DNA from 2 places in the Micromonospora sp. NBRC 107095 genome. Region 1 is predicted to be linked to the other one. Evidence: predicted binding sites of a transcription regulator. Region 1 holds the regulator's gene; the other holds the start of a gene.
The links. The regulator HrcA, encoded in region 1, represses chaperone genes, less so after heat shock. The targets are predictions, from matches to a motif close to GGTTNGCACNCTCNNNNNGAGNGTGCNAACC.
Positions count from the first base shown of each region.

Region 2: groL (chaperonin GroEL) is a predicted target of HrcA. The motif match lies at 5,598-5,628, and genes of this name have one in related genera.

Region 1 is NZ_BSTU01000003.1:607,810-618,932, reverse strand. It holds gene QSK15_RS19685 (helix-turn-helix domain-containing protein) at 1-143, shown strand, start outside; gene QSK15_RS19680 (hypothetical protein) at 143-514, shown strand; gene QSK15_RS19675 (ABC transporter ATP-binding protein) at 511-1,431, shown strand; gene QSK15_RS19670 (ABC transporter permease) at 1,431-2,228, shown strand; gene QSK15_RS19665 (phytanoyl-CoA dioxygenase family protein) at 2,333-3,235, opposite strand; gene QSK15_RS19660 (hypothetical protein) at 3,458-4,318, opposite strand; gene QSK15_RS19655 (SDR family NAD(P)-dependent oxidoreductase) at 4,639-5,403, shown strand; gene QSK15_RS19650 (enoyl-CoA hydratase-related protein) at 5,451-6,260, opposite strand; gene hemW (radical SAM family heme chaperone HemW) at 6,280-7,503, shown strand; gene QSK15_RS19640 (DUF4870 domain-containing protein) at 7,552-8,175, opposite strand; gene hrcA (heat-inducible transcriptional repressor HrcA) at 8,401-9,423, shown strand; gene dnaJ (molecular chaperone DnaJ) at 9,499-10,641, shown strand; gene QSK15_RS19625 (16S rRNA (uracil(1498)-N(3))-methyltransferase) at 10,642-11,123, shown strand, end outside.
Region 2 is NZ_BSTU01000006.1:329,156-340,278, forward strand. It holds gene QSK15_RS27280 (S8 family serine peptidase) at 1-2,415, shown strand, start outside; gene QSK15_RS27285 (GNAT family N-acetyltransferase) at 2,460-3,395, shown strand; gene QSK15_RS27290 (hypothetical protein) at 3,474-3,722, shown strand; gene groL (chaperonin GroEL) at 3,781-5,403, opposite strand; gene QSK15_RS27300 (hypothetical protein) at 5,676-6,770, opposite strand; gene QSK15_RS27305 (cold-shock protein) at 6,865-7,068, opposite strand; gene QSK15_RS27310 (GNAT family N-acetyltransferase) at 7,312-7,842, shown strand; gene paaN (phenylacetic acid degradation protein PaaN) at 8,024-9,697, opposite strand; gene QSK15_RS27320 (GNAT family N-acetyltransferase) at 9,848-10,867, opposite strand; gene thrC (threonine synthase) at 11,116-11,123, opposite strand, start outside.

The sequences.
Region 1 (11,123 bases):
GCCCGTTGCTCGGCAACCAGCCCGGCGGCGGGCGGATACCGCGACTGTTGGCGACCGTTCTGCTGCCCACCGATCTGCCGACGGCCGACAGGCGCGCACCCGCGTCGACTGACGAATCCGACACGACGAGAGGGGAAGAGTGATGGCATCGGTCATGGTGACCAACGATGTGATCGACATTCGGTTCACCGGATGGGAGCGGGTCTGGGTCGGGCGGGAGCAGTTCGCACCGCCCCTCACCGCGGTGCGGCAGGCCGCCCTGGTGGACAACCCGCTCCGCCTGGCCCGTGGCGCCCGCCGCGGGTACGTGGTGTCCGGCTTCGCGAAGATCGGAGTGTGGGGCCTGTACGGCGGTCCTCGGCAGCTCGTGGCGGCCCGCCGGGCGGAACCAGGGCTGCACCTCGTCCTGGACCGGGCGGCGGCCGGCGGCGAGTTCGACGAGGTGGTGCTCTCCAGCCCTGCCGCGCCGGGCCTCGTGGAGACGATCACGCGTGCCATGGCGGCCCGCGCGTGACCGGCGACCACCTCGCGATCGAGGTGTCGCGCCTGACGAAGCGCTTCGGTGACGTCACCGCCGTGAATGATCTGAGCTTCACCGTGCGGCCCGGCGTGATCACCGGGTTCCTCGGCCCGAACGGCGCCGGCAAGACCACCACGATGCGCATGATGACCGGGCTGGTGTCGCCGACCGGTGGCACCGCCACGATCGGCGGGCGGCCGTACGGCCAACTGGCCCGGCCGTCGCGCACGGTCGGCGCCGTGTTCGACGCCAACGCGTTCCACCCTGGACACACCGCCCGTGACCACCTGCGCGTCTACGCCGCGATGGGCGGATACCCGGACAGCCGCGTCACCGACCTGCTCGACCTGCTCGGCCTCGCCGAGGCTGCACACCGGCGCACCCGAGGATTCTCCACGGGCATGCGACAGCGGCTCAACCTCGCCACAGCGTTGCTCGGCGACCCCCGCGTCCTGCTGCTGGACGAGCCCGGCAACGGCCTGGACCCGGAAGGCGTGTCATGGCTGCGCGGCTTCCTGCGTCAGTTCGCCGACGAGGGTCGCACCGTCCTGATCTCCAGCCACGCGCTCGGCGAGATCCAGCAGCTCGTGGATGACGTCGTGGTGATCCGGCGTGGCGAACTCGTCGCCGCCGGGCCCTGGTCCCGGCTCGCCGGCCCGCCGGCGGTGCTGGTCACCTCACCCGACGTGGACGCGCTCGCTGCCGTCCTGACGGCCGCCCCGGCCAACGGCGGCCCGGCACCGCACGTCGAGGCCGTCGGGCCCGACCGGCTGCGGGTACGGGGGCTGGACGCGCCGGTCATCGCCGACCTCGCCGCCGCCCATCACGTGCGGGTGCACGAGCTGGTCGTCGAGACCACCAGTCTCGAAGAACTCTTCCTCCACCTCACCAGGGACAAGGCGGTCAACTGATGAACCTCCTGATCAGAGCAGAGTTCCGCAGGCTGCTGGCCACCCGAATGTGGGGCGGCCTACTGCTCACCGCGGCTGCGCTGGGCGGCGGCATGTTCGGGGCCATGGCGCTGGCGGGGCCGGAGAACTTCGACCCGCCGATGCCCGGTCTGGACACCGAGGCCGGCCTCCGCGCGATCCTCGGCATCCTCGGCTACACCGCGTTCGTGCCGGCCGCAGCCGGGGCCCTCGCGGTCACCTCCGAGCACCGACACCAGACCGCTGCGGTCACCTTCCTGTTCGCGCCGCGCCGCGGGCGGGTGCTCACCGCCAAACTCGCCACGTACGTGGTGGTCGGTCTCGCCTACGGGCTCGTCCTCGCGGGCACCGCCGCGGTGGCGCTGTTCGTCGTCGCTGCCGCCCGCGGCGTCCCACTCGGTCTGCCCGCCAGCACAGTGCTGGCGCTGCTCGGCCGTATCGCCGTCGCGATGGTGGTCTACCTGCTCCTCGGGGCCGGGGTGGGCGCCCTCGTCCACCACCAGATCGCGGCGCTGTGTGTCGTGACCGGCTATCTGTACGTGGGGGAGCCGGTGCTGATGATGATCCCGGGTGTCAACACGCTGTACCCGATCCTGCCCGGCGGAGCCACCGCCGCGCTCACCGATTTCACCTATGTCGCCGACGCCATCTCCGCGGAACTCGGCAGCGGCGCCGTCCACCTCCTCCCACCAGGGGCCGGCGCTCTCCTGCTCACCGCGTACGCGGTGGCCGCCTCTGCGATCGCCGTGTTGCTGCCCCTGCGCCGGGACGTCAACTGACCGTCCCGTGCCGCCGGGACGACACGCCAGTGCCCGGTGGCCCGGAAGCGGATACGGAACGGCCCCCGCCAACGGTGGCGGGGGCCGTTCTCAGACGCAGGTGATCAGCGCAGCCAGGGGATGCTGCGGTCGAGCAGACCGCGCTCCTTGAGCTCCTTGCGCAGCGGGATCTCGTCGTCGACGTACCCGTCCCAGTTGATGCCCCAGTAGTTGGCGGTGTGGGTGCCCTCACCGATCAGCTGGCGCTGGACCGGGGTGCGGTTGCGGTACCACTCGCCGTTCACGTCGGGGTGCAGCTCGTCCAGCGGACGGATCCACCGGTAGGTGTAGCCGACGAAGAGCATCTTGCGGGTGATGGTCGACAGGTTCGTCGAGCGGGAGTGCCACTGCCGGCGGTCGAAGATGAAGGCGTCGCCCGGGTTGGCGGTGATCTCCACCGTGCCCTCCGGGTCCGGGTTGTGCACGCTGAGGTCCTTGGGACGGTCCAGCGAGTTCCACAGGTGGCTGCCCGGGATGACCTTGGTGGCGCCACGGCCGGTCTCGGAGAGGTCCGACAGCACGTACGCGACCTTCAGCGAGAACATCGGCCGGGGCAGGTTCGGGTCCATCGTCTCCGGGTCGGAGTTCTGCCGGTACCCGTCCTGGTGCCAACCCCAGTACGGCTTCTCCGGCTCGGCGGCCGGCGGGGTGACGTCCAGGTGGTTGTGGTGGGTGTAGATGTTCCAGCCGGCCAGCCCCCACATGTACGGGAAGGCGATCGGGTGGGTCAGCAGCTCACCGAAGAGCTCGTCGCGCTCCAGGAAGCCCAGCAGGTGCAGGGTGCCGTCCTTCTTGGTGGTGCCCTTCGCCTGCTCCTCGGCGTAGACGCGGTCGACCGCCGCCTCCAGCGCCGCCCGGTGGTCCTCGGTCAGGACGTTGCGCAGCAGGAGGAAACCCTGCTCGTGGAACTCCTTGCGGTCAATGTCGCTGATCGGTTCGTAACCGGTCCGGTCGCCGTAATCGAACACCGCGTCGTACCCCTCCCCATGAGGTGAAACCTTTTCTGGCACAGGCCGCCGATCGTAACGCGGTGGCCCAGGCATCGGGGAGGGTGTGTTGGGGGATTGGGCCGCAGCGGGACCCCACGCAGCGAGAGAAACGCACAGAGTGAGATCAAGGCGATCAATAGCCGGATTTCATGCATATTGCCGGATTGTGCGGTCACTGCCGGTTAGGAGATCCGGGTCGGGTCAACCCTCGTTGAACACCTCGGCCACCACCTGCCCGGCCGGGCTCTGCTGCCCGTCCACCCGGCCCCACGAGCCGTTGCGCGCGGTCCACTCCAGGTCGCCGAAGCGGACCCGTTTCACCCCGTGGTCCTGGGCGTGTGACACCAGCCAGTGCGCGTACCGCCAGCCGTCGCGTTGGTCGCCCGGGGTGACCGCCAACCCCGTCGGGTCGGTCGGGTCGGTGCCCTTCAACCCCCAGTCCAGCACCAGGTTGCGGGTCAGCTGCGCCGCCGCCGCCGCGCCGTACATCGCCGGGGTGCGCCCCACGGTGCAGGCGACAGCGCCGCTGGCGTCGCCGAGCAGTGCCCGGCTGAGCACCTCGGAGTCGTCGGCCCACTTCTGGTACGCCTCGGGGAACGCCGAGCGTTGCACCCGCTGGGCGGCATCGGTGACCCGCATCTTCTCCCAGCCGCGCACCTTCTTGAGGGCCGCGTAGAACCGGTTGGCCGCGTAGCGCGGATCGCGGATCTGCGCCGGGGTGCCCCACCCCTGGCTCGGTCGCTGCTGGAACAGGCCGACCGAGTCGCGGTCGCCGTCGGCGAGGTTGCGCAACCCGGACTCCTGGTACGCGGTGGCGAGCGCGACCACGACGGCCCGCTCGGGCATCCCACGCTTCGCGCCGATCGCCGCGATGGTCGCCGCGTTGGCCATCTGGTCGGCGTCCAATGCGACCCGGCCATCGGCCTGCACCGTGCACTTCCGGGCCACCAGCGGCAGCGTGAGGTTGTCGCCGACCTGCCGTACGACGAGCCAGATCGCGATCACGGCGACGAGGATGAGCACCACTCCACCCGCCACGGTTGCCCGAGTTCGCACCCACACCCCCAGATCGACAGTCCGCCAAGCGTACGTCCCCGCACGCCCTCTCCGGGTCGTCCGAGCGGTTCGGGCCCGACTCGGGCGCCTCGGACCGGTTCGGACCGGCTCCGTTGTCGCGTACCGGTTGGCGACGTTCCCGCTTCGGTGGCGATCTCACCTGCTCGCTGGTTCTGTCACCTGCCCGGTGCCGGGTTGTCGGGAGCGTCACTGGGTACGCGACGGCGGGAAGCGATTGACCAATCAAGGACTTAACCCTGTTGACATGTCAATCCGACTGACCGCCACCACCTGGGCGAGTCGGTCACCGAACGAGGAGGAGTGTCATGGGAATGCTTGACGGCAAGGTCGTGCTGATCACCGGCACCGGGGGTGGTCTGGGCCGCGTCGCAGCGCTGGCCTTTGCCCGCGAGGGCGCGAAGGTCGTCGGGGCCGACCTCCAGGTCGCCGGAAACGACGAGACGGTCGACCTCGTCCGCCGTGCCGGCGGCGAGATGACCGGCATCGCGCCGGTCGACCTCACCGACCCCGAGCAGGTACGCACGCTCGTCGACGACGCTGCCGCCGCCTACGGCGGGCTGGACGTGGTCTACAACAACGCGGCAGCGCTCCGCTTCGGCCCGATGCCCGACTTCTCCGTGGCGGACTGGCGCTACACCATCACCGGAGAACTCGACATTCCGTACTTCGTGTCGAAGTTCGCCTGGCCGCACCTGGTCCGGCGCGGTGGCGGCGTCATCATCAGCGCCGCCTCCATGGCCGGGACGATCGGCGGCCACGTCCCGCCGATGGTCGGTCACACCGCCGCGAACGCCGGCATCATCGGGATGACCCGGCAGCTCGCGCTCGAAGGCGCGCCGCACGGGATCCGCGCCGTGGCGGTCAGCCCCGGGCCCACCCTCACCCCGGCCAGCGAACGCGACCTCGGTGACAACCAGGAGGCGCGGGACGCCATCACCGCCAAGACGCTGCTCAAGCGCTTCGCGCGCCCCGAGGAGGTCGTCGAGCTGGTGGTCTTCCTCGCCTCGGACCGGGCGTCGTACATCACCGGGGCGAACTACCCGGTCGACGGCGGCGCGACCGCCTGGTGATCCCACCGACGACCGGGGTGCCGCCAACCGAAGGCGGCACCCCGGTCCTACCCGGCATGGTCAGCGGAAGCATCGTCCGGAGCGGGCACCCACCGAGCCAACCTCTTCTCGCGGAACGCGGTGACCCCCTCACGTCCCTCGTCGGACAGGAAGTAACCGGTCGAGACGGCGGAGAGCCGGGCCAGCTCGGCACGCAGCTCGGCGGTGGCCGGCCGGCGCAGCAGATCCTTCGCGCCGGCCAACGCGCCCGGCGCGCCGCGCACCAGCGAGTCGCAGTAGCCGCGCACCGCGTCGTCCAGCCCGTCCGCCGGGACCGACGCCGTGACCAGGCCGATCTCGGCGGCCCGGCGACCGTCGAAGGTGTCGCCGGTCAGGTACAGCTCGGCGGCGGCGCGGGGGTGCAGCCGGGGCAGCACGGTCGCCGAGATCACCGCCGGGATCACCCCGATGCGGACCTCGGTGAACGCGAACGTCGCCTCGTCGGCGCAGACGGCCAGGTCGGCGGCGGCGATCAGGCCGAGCCCACCGGCCCGCGCCGGCCCGGCCACCCGAGCCAGCACGGGCTTCGGGCACTCCCAGACCGCGGCGAGCACGTCACCCAACATGCCGGCCGGCACCGTCCCGCTGGCGTACGCCATGGCGGTCTCCTTCAGATCCGCCCCGGAGCAGAAGACCGGGCCGGTGTGGTCGAGCACGATCACGCGGACCGCCTCGTCGGCCACCGCGTCCGTCAGCCCGGCCAGCAACTGGGTCATCAGAGCCGTGGAGAGCGCGTTGCGGTTGTGTGGGCTGTCCAGGGTGAGGGTGGTCACCCCACGGGCCGTGGCGACCCGCACGAGGACGTCGGGAGAGGTCATGCCGGGCACACTAGTGGCCATGCCCGGCGTCCTTCCAGATGGTGAGACCGTCCCCGTCGACGGATCGTTGCCCGCCACCGCCACCGCAGCGGTCGGCGCGCGCGGCTTCGGCGTGTACGTGCACGTCCCGTTCTGCGCCAGTCGCTGCGGCTACTGCGACTTCAACACCTACACCGCCGCCGAGCTGGGCGGCGGTGCCAGCCGCGAGGGGTACGCCGACACCGTCCTGGCCGAACTGGCGCTCGCCGCCCGCGTGCTGGGCGACAACCCACCGCCCCGGGTCGACACCGTCTTCGTCGGCGGTGGCACGCCCACCCTGCTCCCCGCCGACGACCTGGCCCGCATCCTCGACGGCATCGACCGCACCTGGGGGCTGGCCGCCGACGCCGAGGTGACCACCGAGGCCAACCCCGAGTCGGTCACCCCGGAATCGTTGAAGCTGCTGCGGGCGGCCGGCTACACCCGGATCTCGCTGGGCATGCAGTCCGCCTCCCCGGGGGTGCTGGCGATCCTGGACCGTACCCACAGCGCCGGCCGGGCCACCGCGGCCGCCCTGGAGGCGCGCGACGCCGGGTTCGACCACGTCAACCTGGACCTGATCTACGGCACACCGGGGGAGCGGGCCGAGGACTTCGCCGCCTCGCTGGAGCAGGTCGTCGCCGCCGGGGTGGACCACGTGAGCGCGTACGCCCTGATCGTCGAGGACGGCACCCGGCTCGCCGCCCGGATGCGGCGCGGCGAGCTGGCGTACCCCAGTGACGACGTGGCCGCGGACCGCTACCTGGCGGCGGAGGCCGCGCTCGACGCGGCCGGGTTCTCCTGGTACGAGGTCTCCAACTGGGCCCGCAGCGAGGAGGCCCGGTGCCGGCACAACCTGCTCTACTGGACCGGTGCGGACTGGTGGGGCCTCGGCCCGGGCGCGCACAGCCACGTCGGCGGGGTGCGCTGGTGGAACGTCAAACACCCCACGACGTACACCCAGCGGTTGGCCGCCGGTGCGTCTCCCGGGCTGGCCCGGGAGGTGCTCACCGTCGACGAGGCGCACATGGAGGACGTGATGCTGCGGCTGCGGCTGGCCAGCGGTCTCCCGCTGGCGGTGCTCGACGCCGCCGGGCGGGCCGGTGCCGAGCGGGCGCTGGCCGGCGGACTGCTGGCCGCCGACGGGTACGCCGCCGGCCGGGCGGTGCTCACGCTGCGCGGGCGGCTGCTCGCCGACGCGGTCGTCCGCGACCTGCTGCCCTGAGCGGGGGCGGCGGTGTGCCGAACCGGCCGGGGGAGCGGCCGGTTCGGTTCACTTGATGAAGTTGGCGGTCATCGGGTAGCGGTACGGGGTGCCCTCGTTGGCCTTCACGCCGGCGATGATCCCGAACAGGATCTGGATCACCACGACGGCGATGCTGGGCAGGAAGAGCAGGCACCAGCTCACGAAGAGCAGCACGAACGCGATGATCGACCAGAGGATCTGGAAGTTCAGGGCGGCGAGGGCGTGCGCCCGGACGGTCGGCGACTGCTGGCCGCGGGCCAGGTAGGCGATGAGCGGGGCGACGAAGCCCAGCGGACCGAAGCTGATCAGCGCGCCGAGCGCGCCGCCGAAGTGGGCGACCAACGCCCAGGTCTTGTCCTCGTTGTTGGCGTAGCCGCCGCCGGGGCCGCCGTAGGCCCCACCGGCCGGATAGCCGCCGGGCGGGTAGCCCCCGGGCGGGGGATAGCCGCCTGCCGGAGGGTAGCCACCTGACGGCGGTTGGTCACCGGTGGGCGGCGGATAGCCACCGGCCGGGGGATAGCCGGCCGGGCCGGGCGCGCCGGACAGTGGTGCGGTGGGCGGCTCGGCCGACGGGAACGGGCCCGGGGAGGTCGGCTCCGGCGGGTAGTTGCCGGGCTCACCCGAACCGGGAGGGCGAGGAGGTTCAGTCATGGATGTCACGGTAGGGGCCCGTGGCAACGTCGCACCAGAGCGACACCGCCCGGCAGTGCGGGCCGATCGGCCCAGTGCGGTGGCGCGGGCCGCACCGACCGGTGGCCGTTGATCATCGCGTCGGCGGGCCTGCCGACGTAGACTGGCACTCGCTACAGTCGAGTGCCAGGACGGCTCGGCCGGCCCAGGGCGCCGGCGGCCGACGTGCGACAGGAGGTGCGGAGGATGGGTCTCGACGACCGGAAACTCGCAGTGCTCCGCGCCATCGTCGAAGACTACGTCTCCACCCAGGAGCCGGTCGGTAGCAAGGCGCTGGTCGAGCGGCACCAGCTCGGGGTCTCCCCGGCCACGGTCCGCAACGACATGGCCGTGCTGGAGGAGGAGGGTTACATCCGGCAGCCGCACACCAGTGCCGGCCGGGTGCCCACCGACCGCGGCTACCGCCTCTTCGTCGACCGGCTGTCCCGGGTCAAGCCGCTCAGCCCGGCCGAGCGGCGGGCCATCGAGCGCTTCCTGGTCGGCGCCGTCGACCTCGACGACGTGGTGCACCGCACGGTGCGGCTGCTCGCCCAGCTCACCCGGCAGGTCGCCGTCGTGCAGTACCCGTCGCTGGCCCGCTCCTCGGTGCGTCACCTGGAGCTGGTGCCGATCTCCACCACCCGGCTGATGCTCGTCATGATCGCGGACACCGGCCGGGTGGAGCAGCGACTCGTGGAGCTGCCCGGGCCGGTGCCCGCCGACGACGTCACCGACCTGCGCCGACTGATCAACGAGAAGCTCGCCAACGCCCGGCTGTCCGAGACGCCACCGCTGGTGCAGGCGCTGGTCGAGGAAGCACCGACCGGGCTGCGCCCGACCATGACCACGCTCGCCAGCGTGCTGCTGGAGACGCTCGTCGAACGGCACGAGGAACGGATCGCCCTCGCCGGCACCGCCAACCTCACCCGGGGTGGCCTGCTCGACTTCCAGGGCTCGCTGCGGCCGATCCTCGAGGCGCTGGAGGAGGAGGTCGTGCTGCTCAAGCTCATCGGTGAGACCGAGCCGAGCACGACCCGGGTGCTGATCGGCGACGAGAACGAGTTCGACAACCTGCGCGCCGCCTCGGTGGTCAGCACCGGGTACGGCCCGGGCACCACCATCGTGGGCGGCCTCGGGGTGCTGGGGCCCACCCGGATGGACTACCCCGGCAACATCGCCACGGTGCGCGCCGTGGCACGCTACGTGGGCGAGTTGCTGGCCCAGAACTGATTGGTCAGGGCCGATGCGGCCGGCTGCGGCCGCCGACCGGCGCAACGCGAGACGAACATGAGGACACGGAACGCAGTGGCCAGGGACTACTACGGCATTCTCGGTGTGAGCCGGGAAGCCTCCGATGACGAGATCAAGCGCGCCTACCGCAAGCTGGCGCGCCAGTTCCACCCGGACGTCAATCCGGACCCGGAGGCTCAGGAGAAGTTCAAGGACATCAACGCCGCGTACGAGGTCCTCTCGGACGACCGGAAGCGGCAGATCGTCGACCTGGGTGGCGACCCGCTCGCCCCGGGCGGCGGCGCCGGTGGCCCGGGCGGCCCCGGTGGAGCCGGCCCGTTCGTCGGCTTCCAGGACATCATGGACGCGTTCTTCGGCGGTGCGGGCGGCGGCGCCCGCGGCCCCCGGCCGCGTACCCGCCCGGGAGCCGACGCGATCCTGCGGCTCGAACTCGACCTGCACGAGACGGCGTTCGGCGTCGAGGCGCCGATCACCGTCGACACCGCTGTGCTCTGCACCACCTGCTCCGGTGCCGGCACGGCCGCCGGCACGCACCTGGCCACCTGCGAGGCGTGCGGCGGCCGGGGCGAGGTGCAGTCGGTGCAGCGCACCTTCCTCGGCCAGGTGGTCTCCGCCCGGCCGTGCACCGTGTGCCAGGGCTACGGCACCACCATCCCGCACCCCTGCCCGACCTGCGCCGGTGACGGCCGGGTCCGCACCCGCCGCTCGCTGACCGTGAAGATCCCGGCCGGGGTCGAGGACGGCATGCGGATCCGGCTGGCCCAGCAGGGCGAGGTCGGCCCGGGCGGCGGCACCGCCGGCGACCTCTACGTGGAGATCCACGAACGTCCGCACGACGTCTACTCGCGCAAGGGCGACGACCTGCACTGCCGGGTCACCGTGCCGATGACCGCCGCCGCGCTCGGCACCCGGCTGACCATCAAGACGCTGGACAGCGAGGAGCCGGTCGACGTCAAGCCCGGTACCCAGCCGGGCAGCACGCTGCGGCTGCGGGCCCGAGGCGTCCCGCACCTGCGCGGCACCGGCCGGGGTGACCTCTACGTCCACCTCGACGTGCGGACCCCGACCAAGCTCGACGCCGACCAGGAGAAGATGCTGCGCGACTTCGCCAAGACCCGTGGCGAGGAGGTCGCCGAGCTGTCCAAGCAGGGTGGCTTCTTCTCCCGGATGCGCGACGCGTTCAACGGGCACGCCTGAGTGTCCGCGCCGCTGTTCCTGGTCGAGGCGCTGCCCACCGGCGGCACGCTGACCCTGGACGGCCCGGAGGGGCACCACGCCGCGACCGTGCAGCGACTGCGCGTCGGCGAGGAGCTGCTGCTCGCCGACGGCCGGGGTGGCACGGCCGCCGCCGTGGTCACGGCCGTCGGCCGGGGCAGCCTGGAGGTCACCGTCACCTCCCGGGGGTACGCGGACGCGCCGGTCCCCCGGATCGTCGTGGTGCAGGGCATCGCCAAGGGCGACCGGGGCGAGCTGGCCGTGCAGGCGATGACCGAGGTCGGGGTGGACGAGATCGTCCCCTGGGCGGCGTCGCGTTCGGTGGCCCAGTGGCGCGGCGACCGGGGCGTACGCGCCCGGGAGAAGTGGGTGGCCACCGCCCGGGAGGCGGCCAAGCAGGCCCGCCGACCGTGGCTGCCGGTGGTGGCCGGTGCGCCGGACGAGTCCACCGCCACGGTGGCCCG
Region 2 (11,123 bases), on a different contig from region 1:
CTGTTGCTGGCCGTCCTGCCCCGGTCGCTCGCGGTCCGGGCCACCGGGCGGGCCTGGTTGATCGGGGCACTCGCTCTCGGCGTGCTCACGCTGCTGCGGGTCGTGCCGCCGGTGCACCACGAGGCGTACCTCGCCGCGCTGGCCGGCGCGGCGGTGCTCGGCACGCTCGCCGTACGCTGGTCGGCGCGCCGGTCGTCGTACCCCGGGCCGGTTGGCTCGGTCGGCGGCCCGGCACCCGCCGGGAACGGCGACCCCTCGTGGCCCGAGACCGCCGCGAACGGCGACGCCACGTGGCCCGAGACCGTCGCACACCGCGATGCCACCCGGCCCGACGCCACCGCACACCGCGATGCCACCCGGACCGAGACCGCCGGACACGGCGACGCCACCCGGCCTGAGGGTGTCGGAGAGCTGGCGCTGATCGGAAGACGTCTGCGCCGGCCCGGCCCGGTGCCGCTGCTCGCGGTCGCCGCCGGGTTGGCGCTGCTGCTGCCGTGGGCGTGGTTGGGTGCGCTCGGCGGCCTCCTGGAGACCGCGCTCGCGTTGCTGGCGGCCGCCGCGCTGGGGGTGCTCGCCGCGACCCTGCTGGATGCCCCCTTCTGGTCCGTGTTCGCGGTTGGTCGACCGCCCCGGCCGGCTCGACTGGTGCTGGTCGGCGGCCTGGTCGCCGGGGTGGCGTTGCTGCTGCTCGCGGGCGGGGCCGGCCAGTCCGGCGGACAGCTTCCCGGGCTGCTGACAGTGCCGCCGGTGGGTTTCGCGCTGGCCGCGCTCTGGGCGGCGGCCTGGCGGTCCGCGGCCGACCCGGCCGAGGCCAGGCGGGCGGGCCGGGCGGCGACCGGCTGGCTCGTGGGCCTGGCCGCGCTCGGCCCGCTGGCCTTCACCGACCCGGAAGAGATCACCCTGCTGCTGGTTGGCACCCGGGACATCCCGTTCTGGGTGGCGGCCGCGGCCGGCGTCGGGCTCGCCGTCGCGGTACTGGTCGCCATCGGGTACGCGGTGCTGCTCGCCCGGCCGACGGCACGCACCCCGAACCGGCGGGTCGCCGCGGTGGCGGCGGTGGTGCTGCTGGTGGCGTTCGGGGTGGTCGACCTCGGCCCCGGCCAGCCGGGCCTGTACGGCGAGCGACTGTTCGTGGTGCTGCGCGCCCAAGCCGACCTGAGCGATCTTCCGGCCGGTGCGCCGGGTCAGGCCGGGCGGGACGCCCGCGCGGCGGAGGTCTACCGGCGGCTCGTGACGACCGCCGAACAGAGCCAGGGCGACCTGCTGCGGGAGGTGAACCGGCTGCGCCTCGACCCGGTGTCGTACTACCTGGTCAACGCGGTGGAGGTGGACGGCGGCCCGGCGGTGCGGGCCTGGCTGGCCGGCCGGCCGGAGGTGGCCCGGGTGCTGGTCAGCCAGCGCCTACGCCCGCTGCCGGCCCCGGCCCGGCAGAGCCGGGGCGACGTGCCCCGACCCACCGCCCCGGAGTGGAACATCCGCCAGATCGGCGCCGACCGGGTCTGGTCCCAGCTCGGGGTCACCGGCACGGGCATCGTGGTGGGCAGCTCCGACTCGGGGGTGGACGGCAGCCATCCGGCGCTGAGCGCCGGGTTCCGTGGTGGAGACGACTCCTGGTACGACCCGTGGGACGACACCCGGAGCCCGACCGACCAGGGCGGGCACGGCACCCACACGGTGGGCAGCGCGGTCGGGCGGGACGGCATCGGCGTGGCACCGGACGCGAAGTGGGTGGGCTGCGTCAACCTGGACCGCAACCTCGGCAGCCCCGCGCACTACCTGGACTGCCTCCAGTTCATGTTGGCGCCGTTCCCGGCAGGTGGCGACCCGTTCACCGACGGCCGTCCGGAGCGCGCCCCGCAGGTGCTGACCAACTCGTGGGGCTGCCCACCCATCGAGGGTTGCGACCAGCGGGTCCTGCGGCCGGCCACCGCCGCCCTGGACGCAGCCGGGATCTTCGTGGTCGCCGCGGCCGGCAACACCGGCCCCTGGTGCGCCTCGATCGACGACCCGCCCGCCCCGTACCCGGACGTGCTGACCGTCGGCGCGGTGGACGCCCAGCGGCGGGTGGCGGAGTTCTCCTCGCGCGGGCCGGTGCCGGGCGGCTCGGGCAAGCCGGACGTGCTGGCCCCGGGGGTGGGTGTGGTGTCGGCCATGCCGGGCGGCACGTACGCCGCGCTGGACGGCACGTCGATGGCGACGCCGCAGGTGGCCGGGGTGGTCGCGTTGATGTGGTCGGCGAACCCGGCGCTGGTCGGTGACGTGGACCGGACCCGGCAGATCCTTCGGGACACCGCCACGGCGGCGACGCCCACGTACCGCTCCGACAGCCCCTCCGACGCCTGCGATGGGCCGTCGAACGTGACCGGCGCCGGCCAGGTCGACGCGTACGCCGCCGTGCGCGCCGCCCAGCGGTAGTAGGGGGGTGCGACCCGGCACCCGGTGATCTAGGGTCGGCGACCATGGACGCCGAGATCACCGTCACCGAGCTGACCGCCGACCTGGCCCCCACCGTGGTACGCCTCTGCCAGCAGGCTCTCGACCTGCCCGAGGACGCCGCCGAGGCGGCTTCCATCGTGGACGTGCTCTGGCCGCGGGCCTCCGCCGACCGGCCGGTGGTCGGGCTCGGCGCGTACCGGGGCTCGGACCTGGTGGGGGCGCTGATCTGCTCGGTGTCGTCGGCCGATCCGGGGATCGGGCATGTGGACCTGGTCGCGGTCCACCCTGATCAGCGGCGTCGGGGCGTCGGCCGGGCCCTGCTCCAGCGGGCCGAGCGGGTGCTCGCCGAGCGGGGGGCCACCGAGGTGCTGCTGGCCGGGAATCCGCCGTACTACGCGTGGCCGGGCGTCGACGTCCGCTACACGCCGGCGGTCTGCGCCGCCCTCGCGCTCGGCTACCAGCAGGACCGGACCGCCTGGAACATGACAGCGGACCTGTCGTACGACGGGTCGCCGGCACTGCGGTCCACCGAGGCTGCCCAGCGGCGGCTGGCCGACCAGGGCGTCACCGTACGGCGGGCGGAGCCGGTGGACCTGCCGGCGTTGACGGCGTTCGCCAGGTCCACCTTCGGCGGTACCTGGGACGGCGAGTTGGCCGGGTCGGTGGGGCGCGCGGACGCCGGTTGCCACCTGGCGGAGCGGGACGGCGAGCTGCTGGGCTTCGCCGCGTACGGGTCGTCGCGGCCGAGTTGGTTCGGGCCGATGGGCACCGCGCCGGCCGCCGAGGGGTCGGGCATCGGTGGGGTGTTGTTGCGGCGCTGCCTGCGCGACCTGCGGGCGGCGGGGCTGGACCGGGCACAGATTGGCTGGGTGGGCCCGGTGCCGTTCTATTCGGGCAGCGCCGGCGCGCGGATCGAGCGGGTCTTCTTCCTGTACCGGAGAGCCCTACCGACCACATAACTGGGGCAAACAGGACGTAGATCCGTTCGCCCGCGTCGGCCATCGACGCCCCCTACCGTTTCGGTAGAGGAGGCAGCCATGACCACGGATGACAACCAGACCGAGGACGGCCCGCCGATCACCTGGAAACCGGTGGGTGAACTCCCCGGTCAACTGCCGTTCGACCGGCTCGACTACGGCGACGCCGAGCAACTGGCCGAGATGACCACCGACGGTGAGCCGTCGATGGCCGAGGAACCTCAGGAGATGGTGGACGCGCCGATCCAGCTGCTTCCGCCGTACAGCAGGGCACAGAAACGGCGCAACCAGCGCCCCCTACCGACCTGACGACGAACGGGGCGGACCGCGTCAGCGGCCCGCCCCGTTCGGTGTGTCGGAACTGGACTCAGAAGTCCATTTCCCCGCCACCCGGGCCAGCCGGGGCAGCCGGGGTCTTCTCCGGCTTGTCCGCGACAACAGCCTCGGTGGTGAGGAAGAGCGCCGCGATGGAAGCGGCGTTCTGCAGCGCCGAGCGCGTCACCTTGGCCGGGTCGATGATGCCCGCGGCCAGCAGGTCGACGTACTCGCCGTTGGCGGCGTTGAGGCCGTGACCCGCTTCGAGGTTACGGACCTTCTCCACCACGACGCCGCCCTCGAGGCCGGCGTTGACGGCGATCTGCCGCAGCGGGGCGTCCAGCGCGACCTTGACGATGTTCGCACCGGTCGCCTCGTCGCCGACCAGGTCGAGCTTGTCGAAGGCGGTCTTGCCGGCCTGCACCAGCGCGACGCCACCACCCGGGACGATGCCCTCCTCGACGGCGGCCTTCGCGTTGCGAACGGCGTCCTCGATGCGGTGCTTGCGCTCCTTGAGCTCGACCTCGGTGGCCGCGCCGACCTTGATGACCGCAACGCCGCCGGCCAGCTTGGCCAGCCGCTCCTGCAGCTTCTCCCGGTCGTAGTCGGAGTCGCTCTTGTCGATCTCGGCCCGGATCTGGTTGACCCGGCCCTGGATCTGCTCGGCGTCACCGGCACCGTCGACGATGGTGGTCTCGTCCTTGGTCACCACGACCTTGCGGGCGCGGCCCAGCATGTCGAGGCTGGCGGCGTCGAGCTTGAGGCCGACCTCCTCGCTGATGACCTGACCACCGGCGAGGATGGCGATGTCGGTCAGCATGGCCTTGCGGCGGTCACCGAAGCCCGGCGCCTTGACGGCGACCGACTTGAAGGTGCCACGGACCTTGTTGACCACCAGGGTGGCGAGGGCCTCGCCCTCCAGGTCCTCGGCGATGATCAGCAGCGGCTTACCCGACTGCATGACCTTCTCCAGGATCGGGAGCAGGTCCTTCACCGACGAGATCTTGCTGTTGGCGATCAGGATGTACGGGTCGTCGAAGACGGCCTCCATACGCTCCGGGTCGGTCATGAAGTAGGCCGAGATGTAGCCCTTGTCGAAGCGCATACCCTCGGTGAGCTCCAGCTCCAGCCCGAAGGTGTTGCTCTCCTCGACGGTGATGACGCCTTCCTTGCCGACCTTGTCCATCGCCTCGGCGATGATCTCGCCGACGGTGCTGTCGCCAGCGGAGATGGAGGCGGTGGAGGCGATCTGCTCCTTGGTCTCGACGTCCTTGGCGAGCTTGGACAGCTCCTCCGAGACGCTCGCGACAGCGGCCTCGATGCCCCGCTTCAGGGCCATCGGGTTGGCGCCGGCAGCCACGTTGCGCAGGCCCTCGCGAACCAGGGCCTGGGCCAGGACGGTCGCCGTCGTCGTGCCGTCACCGGCAACGTCGTCGGTCTTCTTGGCGACCTCCTTGACCAGCTCAGCGCCGATCTTCTCGTACGGGTCCTCGAGCTCGATCTCCTTGGCGATGCTCACACCATCGTTGGTGATGGTGGGGGCACCCCACTTCTTCTCGAGCACGACGTTGCGGCCCTTGGGGCCGAGGGTCACCTTTACGGCGTCGGCGAGCTGGTTCATGCCCCGCTCGAGGCCGCGGCGCGCCTCTTCGTCGAACGCGATCATCTTGGCCATACGGCGTTGTCCTCCTGGACACTCACGGGCCACCCGAGATGTGTGCCCCGGATGGGCCGCCTGGTGTACGCACCTTGGGACGTCGCCACCTGGCGACGACGACGTCCTTCGGCCGGGCCGGATAGCCCGCGACGACCGGCCATGTGTCGCCCCGGCGTCTCCACGCCGGTGCAACCTGGCCCCACCGTCCCGACCATTGGCACTCACGGTATGCGAGTGCCAATGACTTGTTTAGCACTCTCCCATGCCGAGTGCAAGCACGATGCCGCCGCTCAGCCGAGTTCCGCAGCCAGTACGGCGGTGTTCACCGGCGCCTCATGGGCCCGCTGCTCGGCGTACGTCACCAGCAGACCGATGAGTTGGGCCAGGTGAGCGGGCAGGGCCAGCACTGCGGTGATCCCGATCACGACCACCGCGCCGACCGCGGTGCCCGCCGAGGCGAACGGGTCCGTTCCGAGCGGGGAGGTGCCCACCCCTTCCAGCACGCCGGGGATCACCGTGCCGACGATCACCGCCGCGGCCACCAGGGCGACCCGACCGAGCAGCAGGCCCAGCCGGTCGTGGAACATCCGGAACGATCGACCGATCGGGTTGTGCCGCTCGAAGAGATAGACCGGGCCGGCCATGCTCAGCGCGAAGGCCAGGTAGATGCCCGGCAGCACACAGAAGCAGAGGCCCACACCGATCAGCAGGCCGATCAGCAGGGTCCAGCCCCACAGCCCGAGGGCCCGCCGCAGGCCGTAGCGCAGCGCCGACTCCAGGCTGACCGGTTGACCGGCCGCCTGCTTGGTGATCACCCAGGTGCCGGCGGCCCAACCGACGGCCTGCACCAACCCGACCAGCAGGCTGCCGCCGACCAGCAGGACCAGAAGGTTCAGCAGCTCAACGAGGAAGTTGTCCGGAAGTGCCGGATTCGGACTCGACTCGGCCTGGGCGGCCCACTTCGCCGACGGGTCCAGCCCCAGCGAGATCACCGAGAGCACCGCCGCCGGCAGCACCTGGGTGAGCAGCGCGATCGGCACCAACTGCCGCCAGCCCCGGCGCAACGCTGCGCCACACCTGTCGAACCAACCGCCGAGGCCGGCGCCCGGCGGTGTGACCAGTGCGTCGTTCGGGTCGAACCCGTAACCCGGCGGATGCCAGCCAGCCGGCGGCCCCGGGTACCACGGCTGCCCACCGTAGGGGCCCGACCCGGGCGGGTAACCCCCGGTGGGCGGGAACGTCCAACCCTGCGGCGGCGGACCTGCACCCTGTACGGGATTCCAGCCGGGCGGCGGACCGGAGTGGCCGGGGCTGCCGGCGGGCGAGGACGGATCCGGCTCCCCGGACCCGGCGGACGACGTGGGCGGGGGCGGCTGGTCGGTCATGAGCGCTCCTCGGCATCGGCTGGAACGGTCACGATCTTCCCGGCTAGGTGCCCCTGCCGCAGCCCCGACCCACCGGGGCCGACGATCCGGAAAATCAGCCGGTGACGCGTACGTGCTCGGCCTGCGGACCCTTCTGGCCCTGGGCGATCTCGAACTCGACCCGCTGACCGTCGTCCAGCGCCTTGTAACCGTCCATCTCGATAGCGGAGAAGTGGACGAACACGTCCTGACCGCCGTCGACGGCAATGAAGCCGTAGCCCTTTTCGGCGTTGAACCACTTCACGGTGCCCTGTGCCACGGTGCACTTCCCTTACTCTGCGCGGCCTTGCCTGACCCGGCGCACGGCGCAGCCGGGCGCCCCCGACCACCGACTCAGCGATCGATGACCGCCATTGAGTGAGGTGACCGAAATCGCACGCTACACGAGGAGTGACGGCCGCGCACGGCCACAAATCGGACACACTGCGGGGCCGCGCCGAGATGGCGGCGAGCGGGCACAGCTCACGAGGAGGCGGCCGTCCCCTGTGGTAGGCATGCGGACATGACCACCGACATGGGCTCGCCGGCAGTGCGGCTCGCGGAGATCCGTCGGGTCCGGCCGGAGGACGCCGCCCGGATGCGGGCACTGCGCCTGGAGATGCTGGCCGACGCGCCGTTGGCCTTCCTGGAGACCCTGGCGGACGCGGCGGCCCGGCCGCACAACGAGTTCGCCGCCCGGGTCGCGTACACCTCAGCGGGTTCCAGTAACGCGCAGTTCATCGCCGACCCGGGTAGCCGGTTGGTCGGGCACGCCGGCGGCACCACCGCCCCGAACGAACCCGGCGTGACCGTGATCTACGCCGTGTACGTCACGCCGACCTGGCGCGGCAGCGGGCTGCTCGGCGAGCTGATCGACGGGGTGGCCGCCTGGTCGCGAGCCTGCGGCCGACCGGAGCTGCTGCTGGAGGTGGTGGTCGGCAACGACCGCGCCTACCGGGCCTACCAGCGCCTGGGCTTCCAGGACACCGGGGTACGCGTCCCCCACCCCACCATCCCAGCCCTCACCGAACTGCACATGCGCCGAACAGCCTAAATCCAAGAACTCAACCCAAGGCAGAGCCACCGAGATGTCCCCAAGGCCGCCGGACGCGTCAGCGACAACCGTGCCCGAGTCAGGGTTTCCGGGGCAGCCCGACCCGCGCAGGGATCAAGCCTGACCGCCCGGAGCGGGGCGGGCTGCCCCGGAAACCCCCAACCGCGACCAAGATCAAAAATTAGACGTGCCGCCGAGACTGCACGATCCGGAACCGGTTCGCCACGTAGGCCCCGTCCGTCAGCGCCGAGTTGGCCGCCGCGTTGGCCCCACTGCCGTGGAAGTCGGAGAACGCCGCCGACTGGTTGACGAAGACCCCTCCGGTGAGGTTGCAGGACAGGTGCACCCCGACCTCGACCGCCACCGCCTCGGCCGCGTCCAGCACCGCCTCGTCGGTGGAGTAGACCCCGGCGGTGAGCGCGCCCTTCTCCCCCACCGTCCGGCGCAGCAGCTCCAGGCTGTGCGCCGTGGAGTCGGTGGCGATGGCGAACGAGATCGGACCGAACCACTCCCGGCCGTACGTCTCCGCGTCGTCAGCGGTCAGCTTCACGATCGTCGGGGTACGCACCACCGCGTCGGCGTACGACGGATGGTCCACGGCACGCGACTCCAGCACCGGCTCGCCGACCTTGGTCACCTCGGCCAGCCGCTCCAGCACCCCGTCGTTGACGATGGCGCCGGTGAGTTCGACACCCCGGGCCGGGTCCGCGGTGAGCTTCCCGACGGCGGCGGCGATCCCGCCGGCCACCTCGTCGAAACTCTTGTGTCCCTGGTCGGTCTCGATGCCGCCGGCCGGGATGAGGATGTTCTGCGAGGTGGTGCACATCTGACCGCTGTAGAGGGTCAGCGTGAAACCGAGGTTGCGGCACATGCCGGCGAAGTCGGCGGTGGAGTCGATGACGACGGTGTTCAGCCCGGCCTTCTCGGTGTAGACCGAGGCCTGCCGCGCGTGCGTCTCCAGCCAGTCGCCGTACTCGGTGGAGCCGGTGAAGTCGACGATCTTCACGGCCCGGTGCAGGGCCAGGTCGCTGGCGAGCTTCTCACCGGGCGCCTCCGCCGCCAACATGATCAGGTTCGGGTCGAAGCCGGCCTCGGCGAGCACCTCCCGGGCGTACTTCACGGTGATGGCCAGCGGCAGCACGGCGCGCGGGTGCGGCTTGACGATCACCGGGTTGCCGGTGGCCAGCGAGGCGAACAGCCCGGGGTACGAGTTCCAGGTCGGGAAGGTGTTGCAGCCGATCACCAGCGCCACGCCACGCGGCACCACGTGGAACGTCTTGGTCATCCGCAGCGGGTCACCTTTGCCGGCGGCCTTCTCCCAGCCCGCCGTGCCCGGGTGCCGGGTCATCTCGGCGTACGCGTACGCCAGGGCCTCCAGCGCCCGGTCCAGCGCGTGCGCGCCACCGGCCTGGAAGGCCATCACGAACGCCTGCCCGCTGGTGAACTGCACCGCGTTGGCCAGCTCGAAGATGTTCTTGTGCAGCCGGTCGAGGATCTCCAGGCAGACGCCCACCCGGGCCTGCGGGCCGGCGTCACGCCACGCCGGCAGCGCGGCGGAGGCGGCGTCGACCAGTTCGCCGGTGCCGGCGTGCGGGTACCGCACCGCCAACTCCACCCCGAACGGGCTCGTCTCGGTGGCGACCCGACCGCCACTGCCGGGCTGGTCGAGCGGGAAATCACCACCGAGGTACGCCTCGAAGGCGGCCTTGCCGTCGGCGGCGGCGGTCTCGCCGTACACCCGGGGGCTGGGGGATTCGGGATAGGCGGACCAGTAGCCCCGCTCCGTGATCGCGGTCAGCGCACGGTTGAGGGTGTCGGCGTGCCTGTCGTACAGGGGATGCGGGGTCTCCGTCATGCCCGCCATCATGCCTGAGTCAGGTCCGCGAGCAGTAGCGCGAATGCCCGGCAGCGGCGCACGCCTGAGTCAGGTCCGCGAGCAGTAGCGCGAATGCCCGGCAGCGGCGCACGCCTGAGTCAGGTCCGCGAGCAGTAGCGCCGATACCTGTCAGAGGGTGAGCTGCCAGTCGGTCCAGGAGTCCACCGGGCGGAAGCCGAGCTGCTCGTTGATCGCCACCATGTAGCTGTTGCTCGCCGCGTTCCAGGTGTCGATCACCTGCACCGCGGGCTCGTGGGTGAGCAGGTGGTGCAGGTTCTCCGCCTTGGCGATGAGGCCGAGCCGGTGCCCACGGTGGGCCGGGTCGACGATGGTGATCTGCTGGTAGGCGTGCCAGTCGGCGGAGGCGCCCACGTCCAGCAGCGTCCAGGCGACAAGTCGGCCGGACGCCTCGTGGCGCATCCCGAGGTGGTAGCGCCGCCGGCCCCGGGCGTCCAGCGCCCGTTCGTTGCCGCGGATGCGCTCGGCGTCCACCTGCTCCGGCTCCCACTGCACGTCGCCCATGGGTGCGTCCATCAGCAGCCGGCCGTCGAGGTAGGCGATGTCGGCGACGTACTCCTGCGGGGTGGCCCCCTGCCAGCAGACCGACTGGTAGCCCTCGGCCCGCGGTCGGGCCTCGGCGAGCGCCGCCCGCAGCGCCACCCGGTCGATCTTGCCGACGTCGAGCCGGCGGCGCACCTCGGCGAGGGCGGGTTCAGCGCCGGTCCCGGCGGCGAACGCGTCACCGGCCACGCTGCGGGCCGGCCCGCCGGGCAGCGCGGAGACGGCCATCGCCACGACCCGCTTGCGGTTGTGCTCGCGGAGCAGGCGCACCCCGTACTCGTGCAGTGCCCGGCCGACACCGCGACGCCGCAGCTCCGGATGCACCGTCAGCTCGGCGGAGGCGTTGTCGGTGTTGTCGAGCTGCGGGAGGTCCAGCTGGAGGTAACCGGCCGGCACACCATCCAGTCGGGCCAGCGCGAAGAGGGACCGGGTGCCGGGCATCGGCGTGTGGAACAGCGCGTCGAAGCGGCGCCGGCAGTAGGGCGGGAAGTCCGGCAGGTCGGCGTCGTTGGCCGCCGACCCGATCCGGTACGCCTCGTCGACCGCGCTCCGGTCGGCGCCGTCGAACGACGCGATCGTGATGCTCATTCCGCTGAGGGTGCACCAGGCAAAAGCGATCGGGCCAGCGAATTAATCGCTGGCCCGATCGAACGTGGTCGGGAGGGACACTCGCACAACGCCTCCGGCGTTGGGTCGCAAGAACTTCAAAAGTCTTCGGCGAAATGCCCTCCCGCACGGAGCATCTTGCGCCGTCCGGTTCCTGCCGTCAAGTCCGTAGCGGCGGGTTTTCCACACTCACAGCGAAAACTCAGTTACTGGCTGATCCACTCGGCCGCTCAGCCGA